DNA from 2 places in the Pantoea cypripedii genome. Region 2 is predicted to be linked to the other one. Evidence: predicted binding sites of a transcription regulator. Region 2 holds the regulator's gene; the other holds the start of a gene.

Region 1 (14,987 bases), 300 kb from region 2:
CAGGTCAACCACGTGGCACTCAGAGGCACCTGATTGTAGTGCTTTCTTCTCAACGCCATCCAGATCGGCAGGGTCCTGGCCGATATTTGCCACGAAGGCCACCACTTCACAGCCGCCGTAGTTCTCTTTCAGCCATGGAATGATGGCAGACGTATCAAGGCCGCCAGAGTAAGCCAGAACAATTTTTTTGATGCCTTGCGTTTGCATTTCGTAATCCTTGAATCAGTGTCGTTAAGCGAGAATCCGGGTGCCAATCGACACGCCGTTGAAAAGGGTTGGCAGCTGTTCAGCATGACGCCAGCTGGCAATATCCACCGGGCGACCCAGGGTACGTGCCGCATCCAGCGCTGCGTTAACTTTAACGATCATGCCATCGGTAATGATGCCCTGAGCAATCAGCTGCTCGGCTTTTGCTGCGGTCATTTCCGCGATGCGCTGACCTTTGCCATCCAGAATGCCGCTGACATCAGACAACAGTACCAGATCCGCACCAATGGTTGCTGCCAGCGCTGTCGCCGCCTGGTCCGCGTTGACGTTCATCAGCTCACCCGCGTCGGTGATACCGATGGAGCTGATCACCGGCATATAGCCTGCGCCCAGCAGCGTGTTCACCAGCATCGGGTTACCTGGCGTCGCGTTACCCACATGGCCCAGTTCTTCGTCGAACTGCGCAACATTCACCAGGCCAGCATCACCCAGGCATAAACCTACTGCATTGATGCCATATTTCTTCGCCCAGGCCAGCAGAGTTTTGTTGGCCGTGCCTGCCAGGGCACCAGTAATAATGTCAATCTGATCGGCTGGCGTCACGCGCAAACCGTTCTTCTTTTTCACCGGCAGCGCGAGCTTCTTCATCAGCTCATCCACCAGGCAGCCGCCGCCATGCACGATGATCAGCGGACGCTGATATTCGGTGCGGTACGCCAGCAGTGCATCAAACAGACGGGCCAGCGCTTCTTCGCTGTCCAGCAGGACGCCACCCAGTTTAATAATCAGAGGATTGGTCATGGTTTACTTACTCGCCCGTTAAATCAGAGACAGCGTTTCGGGGAAGCCGAAACGGATATTCAGACACTGCACCGCCTGGGAAGAGGCACCTTTCAGCAGGTTGTCTTCAGCGGCAACCACAATCAGGTGCTCACCCTGCACGGCAAAACCGATATCGCAGAATGGCAGGCCGACCACGCCTTTCAGCGCCGGAACACCTTTCTTATAGAGACGCACCAGCGGTTTGTCATGGTAGGCGTTGTGGAAGGCTTCCGCCACATCCTGTTCACTCACGCCAGGCTTCAGGCGGCAGGTAATGGTGGCGAGAATGCCGCGCGGGAAATTGCCCAGATGCGGCGTAAAGATTACCGGCGTGCCGAGGTGGGCAACAATTTCCGGATGATGACGATGATTGAAGATGCCATACGGTTGCAGGCTGACTTCGCAGAAGCTGGTGGTGACGCTGGCTTTGCGTCCGGCACCGCTCACGCCACTGGTGGCATTGATCACCGGCCACTGCGCTTCATTGAGCAGGCCTGCTTCCACCAATGGTTTCAGCGCCAGCTGTGAGGCGGTCGGATAGCAACCCGGCACCGCCACCAGCTGTGCTTCTTTAATTTTTTCGTGCTGCCATTCAGCCAGGCCGTAAACCGCTTTATCCAGCCAGTCGCCGTGCTGATGGGTGAAACCGTAATATTGGGTATAGAAAGCATCGTCGTTAACGCGGAACGCACCGGAGAGATCGAAGACCACGCAACCCGCTTTCAGGAATTCCGGTGCCAGATCGTGGCTGACTTCATGCGCCGTGGCGAGGAAAACCACATCGACTTTATCCGCCCATTCCGCCGCATCACTCAGCGGCTGCAACGGCAGGTCGACAATCCCTTTCAGCTGAGGATGCAGATCGGACAGTAACTTTCCGGCATCCGGGCTTTGCGCTGAAACCGCTAAAGCGGTTATGTTCATATGCGGATGGCGATTCAGGTAGGTGGCAAGCTCTACGCCAGCATAACCACTGGCACCAACGATCAGCGTATTCAACATCAGGCTGTATACCTTATTACAGTCACACGTTCCGGGTCGCGGCCTTGCCCCGTTGCCCACGATGCCGTTTGCAGAAAATTTACTGTTCACATGCAGACGACGTTAATGTATTTTTATTCACTATTAATGCATGAATATTGATACATCCTAACCCAAGGACCGTCAACAGTGAAGACAAAATTACCACCTTTTATCGAACTCTACCGCCAGCTGATTGCCACACCGTCGATCAGTGCCACTGACGCCGCACTCGATCAGAGCAATGAAACTTTAATCAATTTGCTGGCAGGCTGGTTTCGCGATCTTGGTTTCACTACCGAGGTGCAACCGGTACCGGGTACGCGGCATAAATTTAACCTGCTGGCGAAGACGGGATCGGGCGCGGGTGGCCTGTTACTGGCGGGGCACACCGATACCGTTCCGTTCGATGATGGCCGCTGGACGCGCGATCCTTTTACCCTGACTGAGCACGACAACAAGTTATACGGTTTAGGCACCGCAGATATGAAAGGCTTCTTTGCCTTTATTCTGGATGCACTGCGTGACGTTGACGTGACCAAACTGAGCAAACCGCTCTACATCCTCGCGACCGCCGATGAAGAAACCACCATGGCAGGGGCGAAGTATTTTGCCGAATCCACCCAGCTGCGTCCGGATTGCGCCATCATCGGCGAGCCGACGTCACTGAAGCCAGTGCGCGCGCACAAAGGCCATCTCTCGAATGTGATTCGTATTCAGGGACAATCGGGCCACTCCAGTGACCCATCACGCGGTGTGAACGCGATTGAATTGATGCATGAGTCGATCACCCAGCTGATGCAGCTGCGTAATACGCTGAAAACGCGTTACAACCATGATGGTTTTGCCATCCCCTACCCGACCATGAACTTCGGCCATATTCATGGTGGTGATGCCGCCAACCGCATTTGCGCCTGCTGTGAACTGCATATGGATATTCGTCCGCTGCCGGGCCTGACGCTGAGCGATCTGGATGGTCTGCTGAATGAAGCGCTGGCCCCGGTGAGCGAACGCTGGCCAGGCCGGTTGACCGTGGGTGAGCTGCATCCGCCGATTCCGGGTTATGAATGTCCGGTGGATCATGAGCTGGTGAAAGTGGTGGAGAAATTGCTGGGCACACCAACCGAAGTGGTGAACTATTGCACCGAAGCGCCGTTTATTCAGCAATTGTGCCCCACCCTGGTGTTAGGCCCAGGTTCCATCAACCAGGCCCATCAGCCGGATGAATTTATTGATACGGCATTTATTAAACCAACCCATGCGCTTATCACGCAGGTTGTGCATCATTTTTGTCACTGATGAATAATCGATGGGGCATTTCACTGTTTAATCAGCAAAATGCCCCGTCAATGTTCGGGATTTGATAATAAGAATAACTTATCTCGCTTCACTCTCGTTAAATTCTTTGAATTTCCATCATTTAGCAGCGAAATTTCGTCAGTTTAAGGCAATTGACGAACAGAGCGATACGTGGCTAGATAAAAGACGAAGTTATGCCCGTTGGGTATATAGATTAAAAAGACGATAAGGGTGTCAGGGTCACATGAACGAACAATATTCCGCAATGCGAAGTAATGTCAGTATGCTCGGCAAACTGCTCGGGGATACGATAAAGGATGCACTGGGAGAGAACATCCTCGATCGGGTGGAGACCATCCGCAAACTCTCTAAGTCATCTCGTGCAGGAAATGACACTCATCGTAAGGAACTGCTGTCCACACTGCAAAATCTGTCCAATGACGAGCTGCTCCCCGTAGCGCGTGCATTTAGTCAGTTCCTGAATCTCACCAACGTGGCTGAGCAGTATCAGACCATTGCGCGTAGTGGCGACGGTGCGAATAACCCGGAGCTACTGAAAACCACCTTTGATCGTCTGAAACAACAGAAAGACCTCAACGAAAACGATATCCGCGCGGCAATTGAATCGCTTTCGCTGGAGCTGGTGCTCACGGCGCACCCGACTGAAATTACCCGCCGTACACTGATCCATAAACTGGTTGAAGTGAACAGCTGCCTGCAACAACTCGACCACAGCGATATCACCGGGTATGAGTACAACCAGGTGATGCGCCGTCTGCGCCAGCTGGTTGCTCAGGCCTGGCACACCGACGAAATCCGTAAATACCGTCCGACCCCGGTCGATGAAGCCAAATGGGGCTTTGCCGTGGTGGAAAACAGCCTGTGGGAAGGCGTACCGGCGTTTCTGCGTGAGCTGAATGAGCAGGTGGAAGAAACCTTTGGTATGCAGTTGCCGGTGGATTTTGTCCCGGTGCAATTTACGTCATGGATGGGCGGCGACCGCGACGGTAACCCGAACGTCACTGCTAAGGTGACGCGCCAGGCGATGCAGCTGGGTCGCTGGAAAGCCGCCGATTTGTTCCTGCGCGATATCGGCGTGCTGATTTCTGAGCTGTCGATGTCCGAATGCAGTGACGAAGTGCGTGAACTGTGTGGCGACCCGGAAGCGCTGGAACCTTATCGCATGATTCTGAAGCGCATCCGCAGCCAGTTGATGTCCACACAAGCCTATATGGAGCATCGTCTGAAAGGCGAGCGTCTGCCGCGCCCGGCCGATTTACTGGTCTCCAACGATCAGCTGTGGCTGCCGCTGTATGCCATCTATCAGTCGCTGCAACAATGCGGCATGGGCATCATTGCCAATGGTCAGTTGCTGGATACGCTGCGCCGCGTGAAATGTTTTGGTGTGCCGCTGGTGCGTATCGATCTGCGTCAGGAGAGCACCCGTCATACTGAGGCGCTGGCAGAAGTAACTCGCTATCTCGGCCTCGGTGATTACGAAAGCTGGTCAGAAGCTGATAAACAAGCCTTCCTGATCCGTGAACTGAATTCCAAACGTCCGCTGTTGCCACGCCAGTGGGAGCCGAGCGACAACACCCGCGAAGTGCTGGATACCTGCAAAGTGGCAGCAGAAGCTCCGCAAGGTTCGATTGCCGCCTACGTGATTTCGATGGCGAAGATGCCTTCCGACGTGCTGGCAGTGCATCTGCTGCTGAAAGAAGCGGGCATTCCCTACGCCATGCCGGTGGCACCGCTGTTTGAAACCCTCGACGACCTGAACAACGCCAACGACGTGATGAGTCAGCTGTTGAGCATCGACTGGTATCGCGGCTTTATTCAGGGCAAGCAGATGGTGATGATTGGCTACTCTGACTCGGCGAAAGATGCTGGCGTGATGGCTGCCAGCTGGGCGCAGTACCAGGCGCAGGATGCCCTGATCAAGACCTGTGAGAAAGCCGGTATCGCCCTGACGCTGTTCCACGGACGTGGCGGCTCCATCGGGCGTGGCGGTGCACCGGCGCACGCAGCGTTGCTGTCACAGCCACCGGGCAGCCTGAAAGGCGGCCTGCGCGTCACCGAGCAGGGTGAGATGATTCGCTTCAAATACGGCCTGCCGGAAGTGACGATTGCCAGCCTGTCGTTGTACACCGGGGCGATTCTCGAAGCCAACCTGATGCCGCCACCGGAGCCGAAAAGCGAATGGTGCGACATCATGGACGGTCTGTCGGCCCACTCCTGTGCGATGTACCGTGGCTATGTGCGTGAGAATCCTGATTTCGTACCCTATTTCCGCTCGGCTACGCCGGAGCAGGAACTGGGTAAACTGCCGCTCGGCTCACGTCCGGCGAAACGCCGTGCCAGCGGTGGTGTCGAATCACTGCGTGCTATCCCATGGATTTTTGCCTGGACGCAGAACCGTTTGATGCTGCCCGCCTGGCTGGGTGCAGGTGCCGCGATTCAGAAAGCGATGGAACAAGGCCACCAGGATCAGCTGGAGACAATGTGCCGCGACTGGCCATTCTTCTCTACCCGTCTCGGCATGCTGGAGATGGTGTTCTCGAAAGCCGACCTGTGGCTGGCGGAATACTACGATCAGCGCCTGGTCGATAAATCCCTGTGGCCGCTGGGCCAGCAGCTGCGCGATCAGCTGGATGCGGATATCAAAGCGGTGCTGACTATCGCTAACGATGCGCATCTGATGGCAGATCAACCGTGGATTGCTGAATCCATTGCCTTGCGTAACGTCTACACTGACCCGCTTAACGTGTTGCAGGCTGAACTGCTGCACCGTTCACGTGCGCAGGAAGAACGCGGAGACGAACCGGATGCGCGGGTAGAACAGGCGCTGATGGTCACCATCGCGGGTGTTGCGGCGGGAATGCGTAATACCGGTTAAGTCCTCATGTCCTGTTGAGGACAAAAAATGCGCGGCGAGTGTTGCAAAACGCCCGTCGCGCATGACATTTGAATATCGTTTTTATTTCAACGCGTTAATTTTTATACACTCCCCCTTGTAAACGTCATCTCCAGCGGGTTAAACAACCCACGGAAAAACTGGTCTACTATCCTGATATTATTTTTATCTTCCATGGTGTGATTATTATTTTTCAGGCGAGAAATCATCTCCGCAGATATGGACTCCATGGCATCAATGACGCTTTTATATTTTTCAACCACCTCTGTATCTTTTTTCTTTAATCCTTTTGCCATTGTCTGGATAGTATCTACCGCGCTATCAAAGAACGAGTCCGGATAGAGCTGTGCATCAGCAGGCAAATAATCAGTATTCATAAGATAATGCAGTGTGGTCGAGAACTCGCGTAAAATCGCCAATTTATCAGGTATGGTGATATATGCACCCTTTTCGCTAAAGGGGAATGACTCGATTTGATAACTATCTACTGCAATATCCAGTTGCTTTGCATACGTGTAAGTCTGACGAAAAACCGCTGCCGGTGTTCCGGCGATAATAATTGTCACTTTGTCTTCAGCCTGAATTTGATCATTCAGAATCCCCGCCACGTTGATGGCATTCTGACCACTGTTAGTGGACCAGGGATCAACGAGTATTTTTTCCTCCGCAACGCCATTGCTCATCAGAATATCTTTGAATCTGTCCGCTTCAGTTTGATTAGTAGAGATAGTATGGCGATCAGTTGTGCCATGCCCACCAAAACCACTCGTGATAATTTTCAGATGTGCGCAATTTTTAACCCGTTGAGCGATAAAAGATACATAGGTTTCATCATTATTACCGTTTAATACGAGGTAATTTCCCGGTTTGTCATGCTGCTCCAGCCATTGTTTTTCAGACATCTCCTGTGATGTATTCAGGCTGACATTTTTGTTAGTTATCTGTAACGAGAGAGGTTGGGTCAACGTGCGCAGCTCATCGTCAGCGACCTGCGTTAAGAGATCTTTTATTTTATTAATCTCATCAGAAATCGCTTTATTTTCAACTGGAGAATCCTGAAGATGTCTTCCTTCCTGGATGAGGTTCTTCATGGTTTTTGCGGTCTGTAAATCAGCAATATGCATTCCGCTGTTAAATGTGTGATGCAGCTCTTTGCCACTAGATATAAGGAAAGAACCTGGAAATTGCTGCATCCGGTGTTCTTTGGGGGTCTGAGGCGGGGTTTTATTTCTCTGTTTGGTTATATTTGACTCCATCGTGATTGACGTGTTTTTCCTCTGAGTGATGTTTTTAATAAATATTGACTGGCTTTTAGTATGATCAATATCATTAAGGTATAGGCTTGGTACGCAAGTGCAAGTTGGAACTCTGGTCAAAGTCAAAATTAAATCCTCACTAACAATTATCATTTATTTTTAATAAGTAATAATAAACACAGCTATCGCCATTTATTTCCAGACTATCGCCTCCTGATTTTAAATTAACTAGCTTTTACAATAAGCGTTCGATTTTCAACAATGAAGGAGGATAAAAATGAAATCATAAATTAATCATCAACTGAATTACGTCAGATGAATTTTATGGCTTATTTTTTAATGATGGATTAAGAATGTTTCTGAAGAGTAATTACGTGAGGCGCAGGGGTGATTATCTTAATAAAATAAGTGTTCACCTGATTTTTCATCAGTCCGGCATCAATGATAAAAGGTGGATAACGGATTTTATCCATATAAAAAAGGGCCGTAGCCCTTTCTTTCATACAATATGTTATATCAGACTGCAATTCCCGGACGCACACCCAGCGTGTGGCAAATCGCGTAACTCATTTCGGCACGGTTCAGGGTGTAGAAGTGAAAATCTTTCACCCCTTCCCGCGACAGAATCTTCACCATATCCATCGCGATATTGGCACCCACCATCTTGCGGGTTTCCGGATCATCATCCAGACCGGCAAACATCGCATTCATCCAGCCAGGAACACGTACGTTGGTCATGGTGGCAAAGCGCTGCAACTGTTTGAAATTAGACACCGGCAGAATACCCGGCACGATTTCCACATCAATACCGGTCGCCACACAACGATCGCGGAAGCGCAGATAGCTTTCGACATCAAAGAAGAACTGGGTAATGGCGCGGTTAGCACCGGCATCAATCTTACGCTTCAGGTTGATCAGGTCTGCCTGCGCGCTTTTGGCCTCCGGGTGGACTTCCGGATAAGCCGCCACGGAGATATCGAAATCGCCCACTTCTTTCAGCAGCTCAACCAGGTCAGAACCGTACATCTCCGGCTTGCCCGCACCCGGCGGTAAATCGCCACGCAGCGCCACAATATGACGAATGCCGCTATCCCAGTAATCGCGAGCGATAGTGCGCAGTTCATCGCGGGTCGCGTCAATGCAGGTCAGATGTGGGGCGGCTTCCAGGCCGGTACGCTCTTTAATGCCTTTGATGATGCTATGGGTACGGTCACGCTCGCCGGAATTCGCACCATAGGTGACCGAGACAAATTTCGGCTTCAGGCTGCTGAGGCGGTCGATAGAGTTCCACAGGGTTTCTTCCATTTCGGGGGTCCCGGGCGGGAAAAACTCAAAGGAGACATTAATTTGCCCGTTCAACTCAGCCAGGCTTTGATTCAGCGCTTCGCGCTGATTGGCATGAAAGAAACTCATCCTGTTACCTCATCTTCACACATCGATTATTTGCGGCCTGCGAACATCCATACGTTTAGACGTCCAGATGCACAAAATGAACGATCCGCAGCGTAGCGTCAACTGAAAATTAATGAACAGGAGTGACAAATATTCAACCAACATGAAAGAGTTTCATGATCGAGGGCGGGAAGATGAAAAAAGCAGACGACAGGGAGTCGTCTGCTGGGAAGACAGATTACAGCAGCTGCGCGAGGCGATTGATATCCGACTGAATCGCCCCGGCGGTGACATCACGTCCGGCCCCTGGCCCGCGGATCACCAACGGGTTGTCACGATACCAGCGGCTTTCGATAGCGAACACATTGTCGCATGGCAGCAACGCCGCCAGCGGATGCTCAGGGCGCACCGCTTCCACACCCACGCGAGCCTTACCATTGGCATCGAAGCGCGCCACGTAGCGCAGCACCAGCCCCATCTCCTGTGCCGCTTCCAGCCGCTGGAGCATCTGATCATTCAGTTCCTCTGCGTTTTCAAAGAAGTGGTCGATCGATTCACCTTTACAGCTGGAGGGCACCAGCGACTCCACCCGCACCTGATCCGGCTCGATGTTGTAGCCCGCTTCTCGCGCCAGAATCACCAGCTTACGCATCACGTCCTGGCCCGAAAGGTCAACCCGCGGATCAGGCTCTGTCAGCCCCTGCTGCCATGCCTGATCCACCAATTCGGTGAACGGCACCGTGCCATCAAATTGCAGGAACAGCCACGAGAGCGTACCGGAAAAAATTCCGCTGATGGCCAGGATCGAATCCCCGCTCTCCCGCAAATCACGCACCGTATGGTTAACCGGCAGGCCCGCACCCACGGTGGCGTTGTACAACCAATGGCGACCGGTTTTGGTAAAGGCATCGCGAATCTGCCGCCAGCTCTGACTATTCGACGCGCCAGCCACCTTGTTAGCGCTGATGACATGAAAACCGTGGCTGGCGAAATCCAGATACTGCTGCGCGAGCGGCTCACTGGCGGTGACATCCAGCACCACCAAATCATCGAACGGGTGCGCACGCATCCACAGGAACAGCGACTCTTCATCGCGCTCCTCGGCTTCATCATCAAAGAACGCCAGTGCACGGCTGGCCTCAAGTCCGTCATAGCTCAGCAGGCTACGGCGGCTGTCCGCCACACCTGCCAGAATGAACTCAAACCCGGTGCGCGCCGACAACGTCTCCTGCTCGCGTGCGAACAGCTCCAGCCAGCGTGAACCAATGTTGCCTTTACCGAACAACATCAGGCCAATACGTTTTTCTGCACGAAACAGCGACTGATGCAGCCCCTGAATCAAATGCTGAGTCGGACCGACACGCAGCACCGCTACGATGCTGATGTGATCCTCAGACTGCCAGACAAATTCGACTGGCTGGTCTTTGATTTGTTGCCAGAAACGGTGGCTGTGCAGCGGGTTGCGCGTCACGCCTGCCCCTACCAGCGCCACCAGTGCTAAACCATCTCGCAGTTGCAGATGACCCGGCAATGCGGCGTCCTGCAACAGGTTAAAGGCGCTATTCACCACTTCTGAGGTGTAGCACAACTGCAGAAGCTGGCGATCCGGGTGTGTCCCAACCGCCAGCGGTCGCAGCTGAGCGCGCTTGAGCAGCAGGTCAATCTCTTTGTTGAGAATGCCGAAGTCGTGGCTGTCAGGGATTTGAATCTCAATCAGGCAGACATCATCGTGACTGGTGACAATACGTGCCCCGGTGCCCGAAGCCAGTACGCGCTCAATACGCGTGGAGCCCTGCTCCGGCTGATAACTGCAGCGCAGTTGCAGATCGATATCGCTGTTCGATACTGGTTGCAGGGTGCGGGTATGCAGCACCGGCGCAGCAAGACGTGCCAGCTCGCTGGCTTCATCCAGACGCAGTAACGGCAGCAGACAGGCATCGGAGACTTTACGCGGGTCCGCACTATAAACCCCGGCGACGTCGCTCCAGATAGTCACGCGTCCGACACCGGCCAGCGCACCAATCTGCGTGGCAGAATAGTCAGAACCGTTACGGCCCAGCAAAACGGTTTCACCCGCCTCATTACGGCTGATAAATCCGGTCACCACCAGGCGCTTATGCGGATGCTGCGTCAGCAGCGCCTGTAACAGCGGCCAGGATTTTCCTTCATCAACCTGTGGCTGTGCAGCACGTTCGGCGCGCAGGAAATCGCGTGCATCGAGCCAAACCGCTTCAATATCACGCTGGCTCAACACCGCCGCCATCAGACGTGCCGACCAGATCTCACCATGCCCGACCACTTCGGCGTAAACCGCATCAGTAATGGTGCCATCCAGCAGTGCCGCCAGTTTTTCCAGATCGCGGATAAAGGTGGTGGTGAGGGTTTCTGCGGTTTCAGCAGGCAGCAGCGCAGCAATCAGCTCACTGTGGAAACGCCGTAACGCCTGTTGCACCTGATGCGCAGACAACCGATCGCTTTGGCTCAGCTTGAGCCAGCTAATCAGCTGGTTGGTGGTGCTGCCTGCGGCAGAGACCACCATCATATCGCCCGGCTGGCTGTAATCCGCCATAATAGTGGCTACGCGCTGATAGCAACGCGCATCGGCCAGGCTACTGCCACCAAATTTATGCAACTGCTTACTGGTCGGCGTTCCCGCGCCTGCTGAAATCGTCATGGTTACCCCTCGGCTGCGATCCTGAATGCATTATCCAGATCGGCGATTAAATCTTCGTGATCTTCAATTCCGACAGAAATGCGGAGCAACGTTTCAGAAATTCCCGCTGCTGCGCGCGCTTCGGCAGACATGCCGGCATGCGTCATGGTCGCGGTATGCGAAATCAGGCTCTCAACACCGCCCAGCGACTCCGCCAGCGTAAACAGCTGTAACGCCTTCAGAAAACGGCGCAACCGGTTTTCGTCGGCGTCCAGTTCGAAACTTAACATGGCACCAAAACCGCGCTGTTGACGTACCGCATACTCGTGACCGGCATTTTCCGGCAGGGAGGGATGATACAGTTTTTTTACCAGCGGTTGTTGCTTTAGGTAATCAACAATGGCCAGTGCATTACGCTGTGCCGCCGCCATACGCGGTGCCAGGGTACGCAGGCCGCGCAGCAGCAGGTAACTATCAAAAGCAGCACCGGTTACGCCGATATTATTGGCCCACCAGGCGAGCTCAGTCACCAGCGCCGGATCTTTAGCAATCACCACACCCGCTACCACATCGGAGTGACCATTGAGGTATTTGGTACAGGAATGCAGCACCAGATCAGCCCCCAGCGCCAGCGGGTTTTGCAGTGCCGGGCTGAGGAAGGTGTTATCCACTACGCTGATGGCACCGGCCTCACGCGCAGCCTGACAAATCGCGGCAATATCCACCACGCGTAATAAAGGATTGCTTGGGCTTTCGACCAGCACCAGTTTTGGTTTCTCCGCCAGTGCAGCCTGCAATGCCGCTTTATCGCCCTGATCGACAAATTTCACCCGGTACGCGCCGCGTTTGCTCAGGCTGTCGAACAGACGATAGCTGCCGCCGTAGCAGTCATGCGGAGCCACCAGCAAGTCGCCCGGCTTCAGGAACACCGTGGTCACCAGATGAATCGCGGACATGCCGGTATTGGTTAATACCGCGCCTGCGCCACCTTCCAGCTCTGCCAACGCACGCTGCACCACATCACGCGTTGGATTACCGCGGCGGGAATAATCGTGAGCGCGAGGCTCATTGAAGTCGAGAAAGTTATAGGTGCTGGAGAGGTGAATCGGCGGGACAACGCAGCCATATTGCTCGTCATCATTCAAACCGCTGCGCACTGCGATGGTTGCCTGTTTACGCGTCATGGTGCTTACTGTTCCTGAAGAGTAAAAAGAAGAGGCCACAGGATAGCATTCCAAGAATGGACGTCAATACATCTGGACATCTAAATGTCTTTGCGTATAGATTGAGCAAAGCATCAATACCCGCTAAAATTACGCGTCATCGCCTGGTGTTCAAAACGCACTTTCCTCGGGAAAGTGATGTTTAAGCATAAAACCTGCATTTTAAGGGGTCAGGCACCAAAAAATCGGGCATAATCAACGGATTTCCCCACTTTCCACTTTTATTGATTAAGGTAACCCATGGCTGAATGGAACGGCGAATATATCAGCCCTTACGCTGAGCACGGTAAGAAGAGCGAGCAGGTCAAAAAGATTACGGTTTCTATCCCGCTGAAAGTGCTGAAGATTTTGACGGATGAGCGTACCCGCCGTCAGGTGAACAACCTGCGTCATGCCACTAACAGTGAGCTGCTGTGCGAAGCCTTCCTGCATGCTTTCACCGGCCAGCCTCTGCCGGACGACGTTGATCTGCGTAAAGAACGTAGTGATGAGATCCCGGAAGAAGCGAAAAAGATCATGCGTGAGATGGGCATCAATCCCGATACCTGGGAATACTGAAGCCAGAAACAAAAAAACCCAGCCGAAGCTGGGTTTTTTCTTGTAGCCGACTCCCGTAAGAGCCGACGACAAATAATCTTATTTCTTGCTGGTCGGCAGGCTGAAACGCTTGTTGAAGCGATCAACACGGCCACCGGTGTCAACAACACGCTGCTTACCAGTGTAGAAAGGGTGGCAGTTGCCGCACACGTCCAGGTTCAGGTCGTGGCTCATGGTAGAGCGAGTGTGGATCACGTTACCGCAAGAGCAAGTGATGGTCACTGCTTCGTATTTCGGGTGAATACCTTGTTTCATGGGAGAACCTCATAAAAGGCCGTGTCGCTCTCCGTGCCAGGTTAAACCTGCACAGCACCACACGCGGTTGAACAATATGTGTATGCTTTGACGAGCGTTTCTCATCAAAGGCGGCGCGCAGTATACAGAAAATGACCGCTTTTGGCAAGATATCCGCTTGCCGCGCCAGCGTGTACACTACTTCTCCTTATTACAGAACCGGATAGAGATTGTCATGCCCGTTGTTCAGGTTGCCCTGCCCGTCCCGCTGCCTCGCCTGTTTGACTACCTGCTGCCTGCCGATGCACCGCAGCCGGTTGCAGGCGTGCGCGTCAGCGTGCCGTTCGGCAACCGTAAAATGGTGGGCATCGTCGTCGGAGTGCGTGAAACCAGCGATTTGCCGCTGACACAGCTGAAGCAGATTGATGAGATACTCGATAGTAGCAGCCTCTACTCTCCCGCACTGTGGCGCATTTTACAGTGGGCGGCGCAGTATTATCATTCACCGCTGGGTGAAGTGCTGAACCATGCCATACCGGTGTTGTTGCGCCAGGGCAAGCCTGCCCAGGAAGCACCGCTGTGGCAATGGGTGATTAATGATGCCGGACGCGAAGTGGCGTTAGAAAGCCTGAAGCGCGCACGCAAGCAGCAGCAGGCGCTGGCCGCACTGCGACAGCAGCCACTTTATCGTCATCAGGTCAGCGACCATGATCTCACCGATGCCGCTTTACAGGCGTTACGCGCCAAAGGCTTGTGCGATTTGCGTGAACACGCTGCGCAGGTACATGACTGGCGCGACACGTTCGCTGTTAAGGGTGAGAGGCTACGCCTTAATACCGATCAGGCGATGGCGGTGGGTGCCATTCGCAGCGAAGACGATCGCTACGCCGCCTGGCTGCTGGCCGGTATCACCGGTTCGGGCAAAACCGAGGTCTATCTCAGCGTGCTGGAAAATGTGCTGGCGCGAGGAAAACAGGCGCTGGTACTGGTGCCGGAAATCGGTCTGACGCCACAAACCATTGCCCGCTTTCGTGAACGCTTCCATGCACCGATAGATGTGCTGCATTCAGCCCTCAATGACAGCGAACGCCTCGCGGTCTGGCTGCGGGCGCGCAGTGGCGAAACCGCGATTGTGATTGGTACCCGTTCGGCGCTGTTTACCCCGCTGGCGCGTCCCGGCGTGATCATTATTGATGAAGAACACGACAGCTCCTACAAACAGCAGGAAGGCTGGCGTTATCAGGCGCGCGATCTGGCGGTGTTTCGCGCCCATGAGGAAGATATTCCGATTGTCATGGGTTCCGCCACGCCGGCACTGGAAACGCTGCACAATGTGCGCAATGGCAAATATCGCCAGCTCAATCTCACCA
Region 2 (14,987 bases):
TACACCGGCTGGCCGTTGAAGCTCAGTGTCACCGTCGCCTGGCTATCACCATTGTCAACTTTAATATCTGACAACGCGGCCGACAGCGCTGAAGCCGAAAACAGACAGAGCAGGGCCGCAAGGACCATTTTCATCCGTGACATCATGCCTGATCCCTTTGCTGCTTAAAGTGTTGCAGCAGGCTTTCACCCTGCACCGAAACCGCCTGTAATTCTGCTTCACGCGCGTTATCAACGTAACGCAGCGTCAATGCCAAATCGGGGTCAGGCAACACACCCGTGCCCTGCTGCGGCCATTCGACCAGACAAATCGCCTCGCCGCTGAAATAATCACGAATCCCCATGAACTCAAGTTCTTCCGGATCGGCCAGACGATACAGGTCAAAATGATACAGGGTACGACTCCCCAGCGTATAAGGCTCGACCAGCGTATAAGTGGGGCTTTTTACATTGCCCTGATGACCCAGCGCCTGCAGAAAACCACGACTGAAGGTGGTTTTACCGGCACCCAGATCGCCATAAAGATAAATTACCGCCGCACTGCTGCATACGCGGGCCAGCTGTGCGCCAAGTTCAAGGGTTGCCGCTTCATCGGGCAAAGGGATAACACAGGTCTTCATGCTTTATTGTTGGATCATCTCAGGATTAACAAACTGCCACAGCAGTTCGAACAAATCGGTGGCCAGCATACCGCGCGTGCCGCGCAGACGGGCAACGGCATCCGCTGCTGCACCATGCGCCACACAGCCTGCACAGGCCGCATCAAACAAAGCCAGTTTCTGGCCTATCAGCGCGGCAATGATGCCGCTCAGTACGTCCCCCATACCACCAGAGGCCATACCGGCATTCCCCACATCAGCAATCACCAGCTGTCCCTTTGCACTGGCAATCACCGTACCCGCCCCTTTCAGCACTGCCACGCCTCCGTAGCGTTTGACCAGCGCCTGGGCGGCATGGATGCGGTCACTCTCAATATCACTGGTCTTCACATCCAGCAAGCGAGCTGCCTCACCGGGATGTGGCGTGATGATGCGATTCTGACGGGAATCTGCGTTGATTGCCAGCAGGTTAAGTGCATCTGCATCCCAAAGCATCGGCTTTTCACAGGCAGCCACCTTTTTCAGTGCCTGTTTCCCCCATTCGCGCTGGCCTAAGCCAGGGCCAATGGCGATCACATCCGCCCATTCCAGTGCCTGTTGCAGGCGCGCCTCGCTCAGTGCATCCACCATCAGTTCCGGCCTGGCAGTCAGGATCGGCGCAATATTATCCTCATGCGTTAATACGCGAACCAGACCCGCACCGGAGCGCAGTGCCGCTTCCGCTGTCATGCGAATGGCCCCTGCCGTACCGGTATCGCCACCCACCACCAGCAGGCGGCCATGATCACCTTTGTGGGACGTCGCCTTACGCGGCTTCAGCCAGCGGGACAGATCCTGCGCATCAACCCGCTGCATCGGTGCCTGATTGCCGGTGAGAAACGATGATAATCCCAGTTCGTCAACATGCAGCTGCCCAACATAATCACGGGCCTTGCCGGTGAGCAGACCCGGCTTCAGCACGATCATGCTAAGGGTATGAGCGGCAACGATGGTCGCACCCGGCGCAGTGCCGTTTGCCGCCATCAGTCCGGACGGGATATCAATCGCCAGCACCGGTGCAGTATGGGCATTTGCCAGCGTAATCAGATGAGCATAAGGCGCACCGGGAGCACGATTTAGCCCGGTGCCAAGCAGTGCATCGACAATCACCTCAACCTGTTGCGGCCAGGGGGCATCGGCGGCATGAATAACGCCCCCAGCGGCCAGCCAGGCCCCCCGCGCCTGTTGAGCTTCCTCCGGCAACGGTTTGCTGCCCTCACATGCCAGCAGTGTCACCTGCATCCCTGCCGCTTGCGCCAGTCGCGCTACCACATAGCCATCCCCGCCGTTGTTGCCGTGGCCGCACAGAATCAGCCAGTGGCTGGCATCAGGCCATAATCGACGCACCAGTTCATAGCTGGCCTGCCCGGCACGCAGCATCAATTCATACAGGGTCAGTCCCAGGCTGTCGGCCGCATCGCGTTCCAGTTGCCCTATCGCCTGCGCAGGCCAGACAGAGTGTGATAAACTGCACGGGTTAGCATTCAATTCCTGGTTTCTCATGTCATACCCTCTCGATCTTCATCAGCTTGCCCAACAGATTAAACAATGGGGGCGCGAACTTGGCTTCCAGCAGGTAGGTATTTGCGATACCGACCTCAGCGCAGAAGAGCCCAGGTTGCAGGCGTGGCTGGAGAAACAATATCACGGCGAGATGGAGTGGATGGCGCGTCATGGCATGATGCGCGCGCGCCCTCATGAATTATTACCCGGCACGTTGCGCGTCATCAGCGTGCGCATGAATTATCTGCCTGCCAAAGCCGCCTTCGCCAGCACGTTAAAAAACCCTCAGCTCGGTTATGTTAGCCGATATGCGCTGGGACGCGACTATCACAAAGTTCTGCGTAATCGGCTGAAAAAACTCGGGGATAAGATCCAGGAGCATTGTGGCGAACTGAATTTCCGCCCGTTTGTGGATTCAGCGCCACTGCTGGAACGCCCGTTGGCAGCCAAAGCGGGACTGGGCTGGACCGGAAAACATTCTCTGATCCTTAACCGCGAAGCGGGTTCCTGGTTTTTCCTCGGCGAGCTGCTGATCGATCTGCCGCTGCCGGTCGATACCCCACAGGAGGAGCAGTGTGGCCGTTGTGTGGCCTGCATGACCATCTGCCCCACAGCGGCGATTGTCGAGCCCTACACGGTGGATGCGCGTCGTTGCATCTCTTACCTGACCATTGAGCTGGAAGGTGCCATTCCCGAGGAGTTCCGTCCGCTGATTGGCAACCGTATTTATGGTTGTGACGATTGTCAGCTGATTTGTCCGTGGAATCGCTATGGGCAATTGACAGATGAGGACGATTTTTCGCCCCGGGCGGTGCTGCATGCCCCGCCCCTCACCACGTTATTTATGTGGGATGAAGCAAAGTTTCTGCGCGTGACGGAAGGATCGGCAATTCGCCGGATTGGTCATCTGCGCTGGTTGCGCAATGTCGCGGTAGCGCTGGGTAATGCCCCGTGGTCGGAAGAAAACATTACCGTACTGCAACAGCGTTCAGGGGAGCATCCATTGCTGGATGAACATATCGACTGGGCTTTGGATCAGCAGCGACAGAAACGTGCTGCACTGGCGATTGACGTTCAGCCCGCCCGCAAACTGCGTCTGGTACGGGCGATTGAAAAGGGACTGTCACGTGATGCGTGATTGAGCAAATTTACAGGATAAAATCCTTTTCCACATGCTGTGAATAAAATTATAAGTCCGATTGCAGGTATGCCCCGTTATATCGTCCAATCCTCACGCTAACAGCCTGAAACATGAAAATAATGATTAAAATCAGTTAATTATTGATTTATCGTTAACATTCTCACATGTTTTGAGTTGCAAGCGGCTGTCCAGAGCCTGTGGATAACTCTGTTTAAAACAGTTTTGCAGATGGGGTAAAACGCCGTCCGGGTGCACCAGACAGATTGTGGATAACCTAAAGAATTATCATGACAGCGATTGTCACTAACCTGCTTCAGCAGAATTTCAGAAAACGTCCTGGCTGACACAGTTTTAGTGCTGTTCGTAATCTACGACAAACAACTTCAATGAATATAAAAATCTGGAGCGGGAAACGAGACTCGAACTCGCGACCCCGACCTTGGCAAGGTCGTGCTCTACCAACTGAGCTATTCCCGCGTAGGAGGTACTGCTATACAAATTTTGGAGCGGGAAACGAGACTCGAACTCGCGACCCCGACCTTGGCAAGGTCGTGCTCTACCAACTGAGCTATTCCCGCGTAGAGGGTGCTGCTATACAGATTTTGGAGCGGGAAACGAGACTCGAACTCGCGACCCCGACCTTGGCAAGGTCGTGCTCTACCAACTGAGCTATTCCCGCATAACCATCGTCTTTTTGTTTGCGACTACGCAAACTAAAAACTGAATCTGTACCATACCGAAATTCTTCATCGGTACGGGGTGCGCATTATACGAGAATTCCTTTCCATCGCAAGAGCCTGAAAGCAAAATTTTGCGCTTTCCGCGCGTTTGCTGCTTAATTCAGCAACCTGCTGTTTTCCTGCACACCCCAGCCTGACTAAAGCTGCAAAAAGTGCTCGCGATAATAAGCCAGTTCCGCCACCGATTCGCGAATATCATCCAGCGCCTGATGGCTGCCGCTCTTTTTGAAACCTGGCAGGATATCGGGTTTCCAGCGACGAGCCAGCTCTTTCAGGGTGCTGACATCGAGATAACGGTAATGGAAATAGGCTTCCAGTTCCGGCATGTATTTAAACAGGAAACGGCGATCCTGGCCGATGCTGTTGCCACAAATCGGCGAGGTATTCGCGGGTACCCACTGTTTCAGAAATTCGATGGTCGCCAGTTCAGCAGCATGATCGTCGTGTGTGCTTTCTTTCACCCGCTCCACCAGGCCGCTATTGGTGTGAGTGCGCACGTTCCAGTCATCCATCAGCGCCAGCTGCGCATCGGATTGATGTACCGCCAGCACCGGCCCCTCGGCCAGAATATTCAGGTTTGCATCGGTCACCAGCGTGGCGATCTCGATAATACGATCGCGTTCCGGATCCAGCCCGGTCATTTCGAGGTCGATCCAAATCAGATTGTTTTCATTTCCAGCTGTCATGCGTTTTCCGCCCGTTGCCAAAGTCGTCATTAGACTAAATTAAGGTGTATCATAGACGTTTTGCCCAGCGGGGCGAAGCCTGGCGAAAGCCTGAGAGGATGCGTGAGCAAAAATAAACTGTCGAAGGGTCAACAACGTCGTGTGAGTGCTAACCACGAGCGTCGTCTGAAGCAACGGAACGAAAAACCGGAACCGGATGACAGCCTGTTTGGGGAAGCAACCGATGGTGTGGTGATCAGCCGCTTCGGCATGCACGCAGACGTCGAGGACAGCGCGGGCGAGGTGCATCGCTGTAATATCCGTCGCACCATCCGTTCACTGGTGACGGGCGATCGCGTCCTGTGGCGCGCTGCGAATGAGAACGGCGGCAAAGGGATCGTCGAAGCCGTGCACGATCGTACCAGCGTGCTGACACGCCCCGATTTTTACGACGGTATCAAACCGATCGCCGCCAACATCGATCAGATCATTATCGTTTCGGCGATCCTGCCGGAACTGTCACTTAACATCATCGATCGCTACCTGGTTGCCAGCGAAACCCTGGGGATCGAGCCATTGCTGGTGTTGAACAAAACCGATCTGCTGGATGACGAGGCTCGCGCCTTTGTCGATGAGCAGATGGATATCTATCGCCATATCGGTTACCGCGTGCTGATGGTTTCCAGCCGTGCCAAAAATGGCCTGGCCGAGCTGGAAGCGGCACTGACCGGCCGCGTCAGCATTTTTGCCGGACAATCTGGTGTCGGCAAATCCAGCCTGCTGAATGCCTTGCTGGGTCTGGATGTCGCCGGTGATGAAATCCTGACCAACGACATCTCGGATGCCTCGGGTCTCGGCCAGCACACCACCACCGCCGCACGCCTGTACCATTTCCCCCACGGCGGCGATGTGATTGATTCCCCTGGGGTGCGCGAATTTGGTTTGTGGCACCTGGAGCCGGAACAAATTACCCGTGGATTTGTCGAATTCCGTGAGTTTCTTGGTAGTTGCAAGTTCCGCGACTGCAAACATGACAACGATCCGGGCTGTGCCATTCGCGAAGCGGTAGAAAACGGGACCATCAACATTTCCCGTTTCGATAACTACCACCGTATTCTGGAAAGCATGGCGCAGGTAAAAACGCGTAAAAACTTTTCCGCCAGCGAAGATTAATGAGTACAACGGCACGCGGGGCGCTGCTACAATCCGCCCCCTTTTGTCTCAACGATACGTAATAAAGCCAGGAGGCTACGGTGTTTGATCGTTTTAAACTCGGCCTGAATCATATTTTGCCTAAGAAAGGACTGACCGAACTCGCGGGCTGGGGTGCCAGTCGGCGTGGTGGCTGGCTGACCAAAGCGGTCATTGATATTTTTGTCTGGTACTACAAAGTCGATATGGCTGAGGCCAGCAAACCCGATACTGCCAGTTATCGCACCTTTAATGACTTCTTTGTGCGCCCATTAAAAGAAGGGGCACGTCCGATCGATCCCGATGCAACCCTGCTGGCCCTGCCAGCCGATGGTGCGATCAGCCAGTTAGGCCGCATCGAAGGCGATCAGATCTTCCAGGCCAAAGGTCACTACTACACGTTGCAGGCGCTGCTGGCGGGTAATGACGAGCTGGCGCAGCAGTTCCAGGATGGCAACTTTGTTACCACTTACCTGGCGCCGCGTGATTATCATCGCGTGCATATGCCCTGTAACGGCATCCTGCGTGAAATGATCTATGTTCCGGGCGACCTCTACTCGGTCAACCCGTTAACCGCACGCAACATCCCGAATCTGTTTGCCCGTAACGAGCGTGTCATTTGCGTGTTCGATACTGATCACGGTCCGATGGTGCAGATTCTGGTGGGTGCCACCATTGTTGGCAGCATCGAAACCGTGTGGGCCGGGACCATTACGCCGCCGCGTGAAGGGGTGATTAAACGCTGGCATTACCCGGCAGCCGACCATGACGGAGCCGTTGTATTGTTGAAAGGACAGGAAATGGGTCGCTTCAAGCTGGGTTCAACGGTCATCAACCTGTTTGCGCCTCAGCGCGTCAAACTGGCGGAAAGCCTGGAAGCCGAAAGCAAGACCCGCCTCGGTCAGCCGCTGGCCATCGCCCTGCCACAGCCGGGTGAAACTGCCCCGCTCACCGACTAAGCGGGAATTTCCCAGTGCGAGCCTCTCTTATTCTGCTGCTGAGCCTGTGGTTCAGCAGCACTGCTTTCGCTGCCACTGTCCCGGTGGCCAGCGACCTGAAGCAGGAACTGGACGCGGCCAAATCCGCGAAAAGTTCCCCCTCTCAAACCGAACAAATTCAGACGCTGGAAACAGCCCTCAATTTTCTTGCTGAACGTGATGACTCCCTGGAACGCACGAAGCAATATCAGCAGGTGATTGATGACTTCCCGCGACTGGCGCGGGAACTGCGCCAGCAACTCGCCAGTCTGACTGATACCAGCAAAGCCGTGCGCAGTAATATGAGCAGCGCCGAGTTGGATCAGGAGATTTTGCAGGTTAGCAGTCAGTTGCTGGAAGAGGGACGCCAGGCTCAGCAGGAACAGGACCGGGCGCGTGAAATCAGCGATTCGCTGTCGCAGTTACCGCAGCAGCAAACCGAAGCACGCCGCGCAATGACCGAGAGCGATCGCCGTGTACAGGGAGCCGCAGCAGCCACAACGCCGCAAGCCCAGGCACAGATTTACGCACGTCAGGCGGAAAACGCCGCCAATAAAGCCCGTGTGGATGAACTGGAGCTGGCTCAGCTCTCCGCCAATAATCGCCAGGAACTGGCGCGGATGCGCGCCGAAATACATCAGCGCCAGGCGACCCAGTTGGATAACTATCTCCAGGCGCTGCGTAATCAGCTGAATAACCAACGTCAGCGTGAGGCTGAGCAAGCGCTGGAGCGTACCGAACAACTGGCGGAAAACAGTGGCGATTTGCCCAGCATCATCAGCGATCAATTCCGGGTAAACCGTGAATTGTCTGCCGACCTTAATCAGCAGGCACAACGGATGGATCTGGTCGCTTCGCAACAGCGACTGTCGACCAATCAGACCTTGCAGGTACGCCAGGCGCTAAGCACCCTGCGCGAGCAATCACAATGGCTGGGTGCCTCGAACCTGCTGGGCGAAGCGCTACGTGCCCAGGTTGCGCGTCTGCCGGATGTGCCGAAATCGCAGCAGATCGACAACGAGATGGGCCAGTTGCGCGTCCAACGGCTGCGGTATGAAGATTTGCTTGAGCGCCAGCAGTCGCTGCGTAAAGAGAAGCAGGATGATGGCACACCTTTTACCAGCGAACAGAGCCGCATCCTCGAAGCGCAGCTGAAAACCCAGCGTGAATTACTCAACTCATTAATTTCCGGCTGCGATACGCTGATTCTGGAAATCACCAAACTTAAAGTCTCCAATACCCAGTTGCAGGATGCGCTCGCTGAAGTGCGCGACGCCACGCATCGCTATCTGTTCTGGACGGCTGACGTCAGTACCGTTGACCTGAATTTCCCGGTGGATGTGGCGCAGTCGCTGGGACGCCTGCTGTCGCTCGATACGCTGGGCCAGTTAGGTAAAGCGCTGGCCATGATGTTTACCAGCAAAGAAACGGTGCTGCCCATCCTGGGTGCGCTGTTACTGGTGGGGTTCAGCATCAGCACACGCCGTCATTACCATGCGTTTCTGGCGCGTGCCGCCAGCAAAGTCGGCAAGGTCACACAGGATCAATTCAGCCTGACGCTGCGCACGGTGTTCTGGTCAATTCTGGTGGCCGTGCCGATACCGGTACTCTGGGCCGCACTGGGTTATGGCTTGCAGGAGGCCTGGCCCTACCCCATAGCGGTAGCGATTGGCGACGGTATTACCGCCACATTGCCGCTGCTGTGGGCATTTATGATCAGTGCCTCGTTTGCCCGCCCAAACGGCCTGTTTGTGGTGCATTTCCGCTGGCCGCATACGCGGGTGGCGCGCGCGATGCGTTATTACTCACTCAGCGTCGGCCTGATTGTGCCGCTGATCATGCTGTTGATTGCCTTCGCCAATCTGGAGGACCGTGAGTTCTCATCAACACTGGGACGGCTGTGCTTCATCCTGATTTGCGGCGCATTGAGCATCGTCACCGTCAGCCTGAAACGTGCAGGGATTCCGCTGTACCTGGATAAAGAAGGTAACGGCGATAACTTCGTCAATCGCATCCTGTGGAACCTGATGATCGCCATCCCGCTGGTCGCCGCCTTTGCCTCCTGCATCGGCTATCTGGCGACTGCGCAGGCGTTGCTGGCGCGTCTGGAAACGTCCGTTGGCATCTGGTTCTTCCTGCTGGTGATTTACCACATTATCCGCCGCTGGATGCTGATTCAGCGTCGTCGCATCGCTTTTGACCGCGCCCGTCAGCGCCGTGCCGATATGCTGGCAAACCGCGCTCGTAGCGAAGAGGAGAAGGACCAGCCCGCCGGGAGTAGCGAAGCGCCAGAAGCGGATGAACCGATTATCGATCTCGACGCCATCAGCGCCCAGTCGTTGCGTCTGGTGCGCTCCCTTCTGACATTAATTGCGCTGGTGTCGGTGATTGTGCTGTGGTCAGAAATTCACTCGGCGTTCGGTTTTCTGGAAAATATCCGCCTGTGGGATGTCAGTACCACGATTCAGGGGGTGGAGAGCATCCAGCCGATTACCCTCGGCTCAGTCCTGATCGCCATACTGGTGCTGATTATCACTACCCAGCTGGTACGTAACATGCCAGCGCTGCTGGAACTGGCGCTGTTACAGCACCTGAATCTGACGCCCGGTACTGGTTATGCCATCACCACCCTGACCAAATATGTGCTGATGCTGATCGGTGGCCTGATTGGCTTCTCCATGATTGGTATCGAATGGGCGAAGTTACAATGGCTGGTCGCCGCGCTCGGTGTGGGTCTTGGTTTTGGTTTACAGGAAATCTTTGCCAACTTTATTTCCGGCCTGATCATCCTGTTCGAGAAGCCGATTCGTATTGGCGATACCGTCACCATCCGCGATCTCACCGGCAGTATCACGCGTATTAATACCCGAGCGACCACCATTACCGACTGGGATCGCAAAGAAATCATCGTGCCGAATAAGGCCTTTATCACTGAGCAGTTCGTTAACTGGTCGCTGTCCGACTCGGTGACACGCGTCGTGCTGACTATTCCAGCCCCCGCCGGGGTGAACAGCGACGAAGTGACAAACCTGCTTAAACAGGCGGCAGAGCGCTGTACCTATGTGCTGGATATGCCCGCACCGGATGTTTTCCTTGTCGATTTACAGCAGGGGATTCAGCTGTTTGAGCTGCGCGTTTACGCTGCCGAAATGGGACATCGCATGCCGCTGCGCCATGAGCTGCATCAGTTGATTCTGCATGGTTTCGCTGCGCACGGCATTGAAATGCCCTTCCCGCCTTTCCAGGTACGTATGGAAACGCTGGGCAAGAAGACACCGGCCAGTAACGGCGCACCTGCGGCACGGAATTTTAAATCAGGTGGGTTGTAAAAGTTGCGGCGCGATAAATCGCGCCGCTGCAGGTTACTTCACAAACTCCTCGCCCTGGGCGATATCTTTTTTCAGCGTATCCAGCATACCGGTCAATGCCTGCTGCTCAAAAGCGCTGAGCGGCCCGAGCGGTCGCCGCTCAACGATGCCGTTTTTGCCCAGCAGCAGCGGCTGTGAGAAGAATCGGGCGTATTCACCATCCCCTTCCACATAAGCACATTCCACCACATTGGCTTCGCCCTGCATGGCGCGCACCAGCGACAGACCAAAGCGCGCGGCTGCTTGTCCCATCGACAGCGTCGCAGAACCGCCTCCTGCCTTGGCTTCCACCACTTCGGTACCGGCGTTTTGGATCCGTTTGGTCAAATCCGCGACTTCCTGCTCGCTGAAGCTGACGCCTTTTACCTGCGATAGCAGCGGCAGAATAGTGACGCCCGAATGGCCACCCACCACCGGCACGTCAATCTCGCCCGGTTGTTTGCCCTTCAACGCCGCAACAAAAGTATTGCCGCGAATAATATCCAGGGTGGTGACACCAAACAGGCGGTTTTTATCGTATACCCCGGCTTTCTTCAGCACTTCCGCCGCAATCGCGACCGTGGTGTTAACCGGGTTGGTGATAACGCCAATCAGGGCTTTTGGTGCAGTGCTCGCCACCTGTTCAATCAGGTTGCGGACAATGCCTGCGTTAACGTTAAAGAGGTCGGCGCGATCCATGCCGGGTTTACGTGCCACTCCGGCGGAGATCAGCACCACATCGGCTCCCTTCAGTGCGGGCGTGGCATCTTCACCACTGAAACCCTCAACTTTCACTGCGGTGGGAATATGGCTGAGATCCACAGCCACACCCGGCGTTACCGGGGCGATGTCATAGAGCGAGAGAGCTGAACCTGCGGGTAATTGGGTCTTGAGCAGCAGTGCAAGCGCCTGGCCAATACCACCAGCGGCACCGAGAACGGCAACTTTCATCCTGGACTCCTTATTAAGGTGGGGCAGAGATATGCCGGGTTTCCATCAGGTTACGAGTGTAATCAACTTCTCAGGCGATAGCGACAAGGCCTGTCGCGCTATAAACACTGACGCCGCAATTCGGCTCCCGAGACATCCACACTTCAGAAGTCGCCTGAATGATCATAGGTCGCAGCCAGAAGACAAGGGTCGGCAATGATCAGTCATTTTGTTGTTACCACATCAATAATATAACAACATTGCAACCTTCGCTTTTGCGTGTCACCCCGCGATTTTGGTGCAGCGGGAAATCTCTGTTATGATCGCCGCCCCGCGGGTTGTCCCGGCGAAATTCTCACCTGGTTTATTGCATAAAAATTCATTTAAATGCATAATAATTTATCTGCTACGGGCCTGTTGCCTGATGCATCCCTCTTTTTATTGGTAACCTATGCGAAACCCATCTAAACAGGACGACCTGATCAAGGCGTTCAAGGCCCTATTGAAAGAAGAGAAATTCAGCTCTCAGGGCGAAATTGTGCAGGCGCTGCAGGAAGACGGCTTCGAGAATATCAACCAGTCAAAAGTTTCTCGTATGCTGACTAAGTTCGGTGCGGTGCGTACCCGCAACGCGAAAATGGAGATGGTGTATTGTCTGCCAGCCGAATTGGGTGTCCCCACCACCACCAGCCCGCTGAAAAACCTGGTGCTGGATATCGACTATAACGATGCGCTGGTGGTGATTCATACCAGCCCTGGCGCTGCACAGCTGATTGCCCGCCTGCTGGATTCTCTCGGCAAGGCTGAAGGCATCCTCGGCACCATCGCCGGTGATGACACCATCTTTATTACCCCCGCGCGTAGCTTTACCGTGAAGCAATTGCACGACGCTATCCTGGTTTTATTCGAACAAGAACTATAAAACCCTGCCTGCTACCGGCAGATTACCTGCCGGTAACAATCCTGCTATCTCCCCTTCTGCCGCCGCGCTTAAGCCAAAACACCCAGCAAACAATGCATTAAGCATATTCCCACCCGTTCTCACTCCCCTGGATGATTGGTAGGACCTTTTGGCCTGCTTAACCTTTCGCGCTATTTTACACTGCTTTACATACCAACATCAGCTGTATTGCCCACTCAATGCGTATCAGCCAGCTGGATCAACCGGGATATTTCGCACAGAAAGATAAAATGACATAGCCCCTTGTTTTTACATGTAATTAACAGTGAATGGACAGAAACCAGGCGGTTTTTATAACTCTCAGTTATTAAAAGTTGTCATAAGGATAAAGAATAACAACCAAACATTATTAGCTGAATATTAATTTCATGGGTGATTAGATCTATACTTCTTTTCGTGATGCAAATCACAGTGAATAAAAAGAGAAAAACAAAAGACGAGGAAATAATCATGAAAGTTAAAACTACTATCGCAACCCTGAGCGTTCTATCCGCCCTGTCATTTGGTGCTTTCGCCGCAGATTCTATCAATGCCGATCAGGCCATGAATCTGCAACCGGCCGGCACCATCAGTGTCAGCGGCACCGCCGGTTCGCCGATGGATATCCATCAGCAGCTGAGTGAAAAAGCAGACCAGCAAGGTGCTAAAGCTTACCGCGTCATCGAAGCGCGTAATGACAACACCTATCACGCTACCGCTGAGCTTTATAAATAAGTTTGCTGAAACAAGATGAGCATGAAAGGCAGCCCATTTGAGACGCAGTTGCGCTCAGGTTGCCAGACAAAATTCAGGAGAGTGAATCATGAAAACCAAATTATCTATCGCAGTTCTGAGCCTGGCCTCCGTTCTTTCTTTCGGTGCCAGCGCTGCCAACCTGATCACTAACGAACAGGCAGACAGCATGAATCTGCAACCGCTGAACCAAACCATCAGCGTAAGTGGTCGTGATGGCGACCAGATGAATATCCGTCAGGAGCTGTCAGCCAAAGCGGATGCTCAGGGTGCCAGCCACTACCGCATCATTGAAAACAATCAGAATGACACCTACCACGTCACTGCTGAACTGTATAAGTAATTCCTCGTCAACTGCTTGACGAACCCTTTGGCCCCGCTCGCCGGGGCCCTTTTTTGTTGTTACTTCACATTAAAGCGGAGCTGGCCTTCCAGCTCCTCTTCTGCTTCATCAAACAACAGAATCAACGCGCCATAACGGCGCTTCTGTCCCTTTCCTAAGTGAATAAATTCAATCTCCAGCGGCAACGGCAGTTGATCGCCAGTCACCGCTTCCCAGAGATCGTCCAGATCAATAATCGCTAAATCCGCCAGCGCAAAACGGTCACTGAACTGACGGAAAAAATGCGCCTGATCGACGATTTCATCGAAATCAAAACGTTCGATTCTCATCATGACGATCCTCTCTGTGCCACTGCTGATTAAAGCGTTGAAATGATTGTGTCGTTGCAAAAGAAGGGGGACATCCTGCTCCGCCTGCCAGTTTGCATCCTGTCAGGAAAGTATAGATGGCATTATCCGGGGGTTTTGTGACAGCGGGCCGCGCGATAAACGCGGCGGCCCGTTTTAGATTTGAATCAATGTGTTGCGGTACTTGCTCAACATCGCGGCTAACCGTTTCACTGGCTCGGTCACGCTGCCTGGTGCCGCATATTGCTGGAGTTTTTCCTGGTAGATATCCAGCTCCTGCAATAGCCGCTCAAAATAGACGCGTCGTTTATCATCGCTACGTGTCGAAATAACCTGGTCGGCAGTGGCGCGCAGCTGACGGTGGTAAGCCGACAGATCCGCATTGATCGGGACTTCTGCGTTACGTAAGCGCTGATGACCGATAATCAACGTCAGGGCGATACGATATTTATTGATATCACCGGGGAACAGGTTGAGCAGCAGGAACAATTGCTGATACAGCGCGGGCAGATGGTTCTCCCGGCGACGTGCCTGGTTGGTGGTCATGGCCGACACAGCCGCATACATAAAGCGGTTGAGCAGCTTACGTCCGGTACGCTCTTTCGATTTATCGCGAATCAGCAGAATCACCATCATCGCCACAAAACAGCCAATGACCTGACCGAGTGCGTTATCGAGAAACACGTTGAACTCGAACTTCATCGGGTTATCGAGCACCAGCACGTTGATCGTACCGATCAGCGCCCCGAGCGTGCCGATCTGACGGCGCTGCACGAAAATCCCGCCAACAAAACCCAGCAGACCAATGGCAATACACAGCAGCAACATGCTTTGCTGAGTGGAAGGCATAATGTAGATAAAGTACAGCGCACCCAGTGGTACCGCGACGCTCATACCGTACAGGAAGTCTTTCGCCATCATCAGCGGGTTTGGCATACGCATCGCCAGCGCGGTGATTACCGCCAGCATCACCATACAACCGCTACCGGAAGTCCAGCCGGTATAGAGCCAGAACAGCGAGCCAAGCGCGGTAGCGACGAAAGTACGCACACCGTTAATCATCGCATGATGGGTTTCGGCAGAGCGCGCCTGAATCACAACTTCACGCTCAAGAATGCCCTCTTCCAGCGTGGTGATACGGCTGTTACTTTTCACGCCGTTAATCAGCAGCAGGTATTCAGTGGCGGCACCGACCCAACTGGCCAGCGTCAGTGGCGTGGTTTTACTGCTGACACCAATCACCCGACGCATAATCTTCATGCGCTTGTGGACATCATCAACGCTGCTGACGTCTTTCTCGATTAACAGGCGATATTGCGGCGGAATATAATCCGCACGTGAATTCTGGATCAGGAAAGTTTCGGCCGCCTGGGTAATCAGCGTTAACGACAGCGTGTTTAGCATCTGCAAACGACGGTTGCTGTTCTGCCAGCGCGATGATTCCATCATCAGTTGGCTGCGCATGCTGTTCAA

Evidence for each region. The regulator ArgR, encoded in region 2, controls arginine synthesis, uptake and breakdown. The targets are predictions, from matches to a motif close to ANTGAATAAAAATACANT.
Region 1: the regulator ArgR is predicted to act here: its motif matches at 2,136-2,153, upstream of argC (N-acetyl-gamma-glutamyl-phosphate reductase).

The regions. Positions count from the first base shown of each region.
Region 1 is NZ_MLJI01000001.1:4,283,030-4,298,016, forward strand. It holds gene HA50_RS20045 (argininosuccinate synthase) at 1-207, opposite strand, end outside; gene argB (acetylglutamate kinase) at 232-1,008, opposite strand; gene argC (N-acetyl-gamma-glutamyl-phosphate reductase) at 1,027-2,031, opposite strand; gene argE (acetylornithine deacetylase) at 2,200-3,348, shown strand; gene ppc (phosphoenolpyruvate carboxylase) at 3,593-6,244, shown strand; gene HA50_RS20070 (YdcF family protein) at 6,346-7,455, opposite strand; gene metF (methylenetetrahydrofolate reductase) at 8,035-8,931, opposite strand; gene HA50_RS20080 (bifunctional aspartate kinase/homoserine dehydrogenase II) at 9,149-11,584, opposite strand; gene metB (cystathionine gamma-synthase) at 11,587-12,747, opposite strand; gene metJ (met regulon transcriptional regulator MetJ) at 13,027-13,344, shown strand; gene rpmE (50S ribosomal protein L31) at 13,423-13,638, opposite strand; gene priA (primosomal protein N') at 13,853-14,987, shown strand, end outside.
Region 2 is NZ_MLJI01000001.1:3,978,790-3,993,776, forward strand. It holds gene amiB (N-acetylmuramoyl-L-alanine amidase AmiB) at 1-146, opposite strand, end outside; gene tsaE (tRNA (adenosine(37)-N6)-threonylcarbamoyltransferase complex ATPase subunit type 1 TsaE) at 143-619, opposite strand; gene nnr (bifunctional ADP-dependent NAD(P)H-hydrate dehydratase/NAD(P)H-hydrate epimerase) at 623-2,140, opposite strand; gene queG (tRNA epoxyqueuosine(34) reductase QueG) at 2,139-3,278, shown strand; tRNA gene HA50_RS18525 (tRNA-Gly) at 3,683-3,758, opposite strand; tRNA gene HA50_RS18530 (tRNA-Gly) at 3,784-3,859, opposite strand; tRNA gene HA50_RS18535 (tRNA-Gly) at 3,885-3,960, opposite strand; gene orn (oligoribonuclease) at 4,159-4,707, opposite strand; gene rsgA (small ribosomal subunit biogenesis GTPase RsgA) at 4,810-5,859, shown strand; gene asd (archaetidylserine decarboxylase) at 5,940-6,836, shown strand; gene mscM (miniconductance mechanosensitive channel MscM) at 6,851-10,183, shown strand; gene mdh (malate dehydrogenase) at 10,217-11,152, opposite strand; gene argR (transcriptional regulator ArgR) at 11,583-12,053, shown strand; gene yhcN (peroxide/acid stress response protein YhcN) at 12,543-12,806, shown strand; gene HA50_RS18575 (YdgH/BhsA/McbA-like domain containing protein) at 12,895-13,167, shown strand; gene HA50_RS18580 (barstar family protein) at 13,227-13,496, opposite strand; gene aaeB (p-hydroxybenzoic acid efflux pump subunit AaeB) at 13,671-14,987, opposite strand, start outside.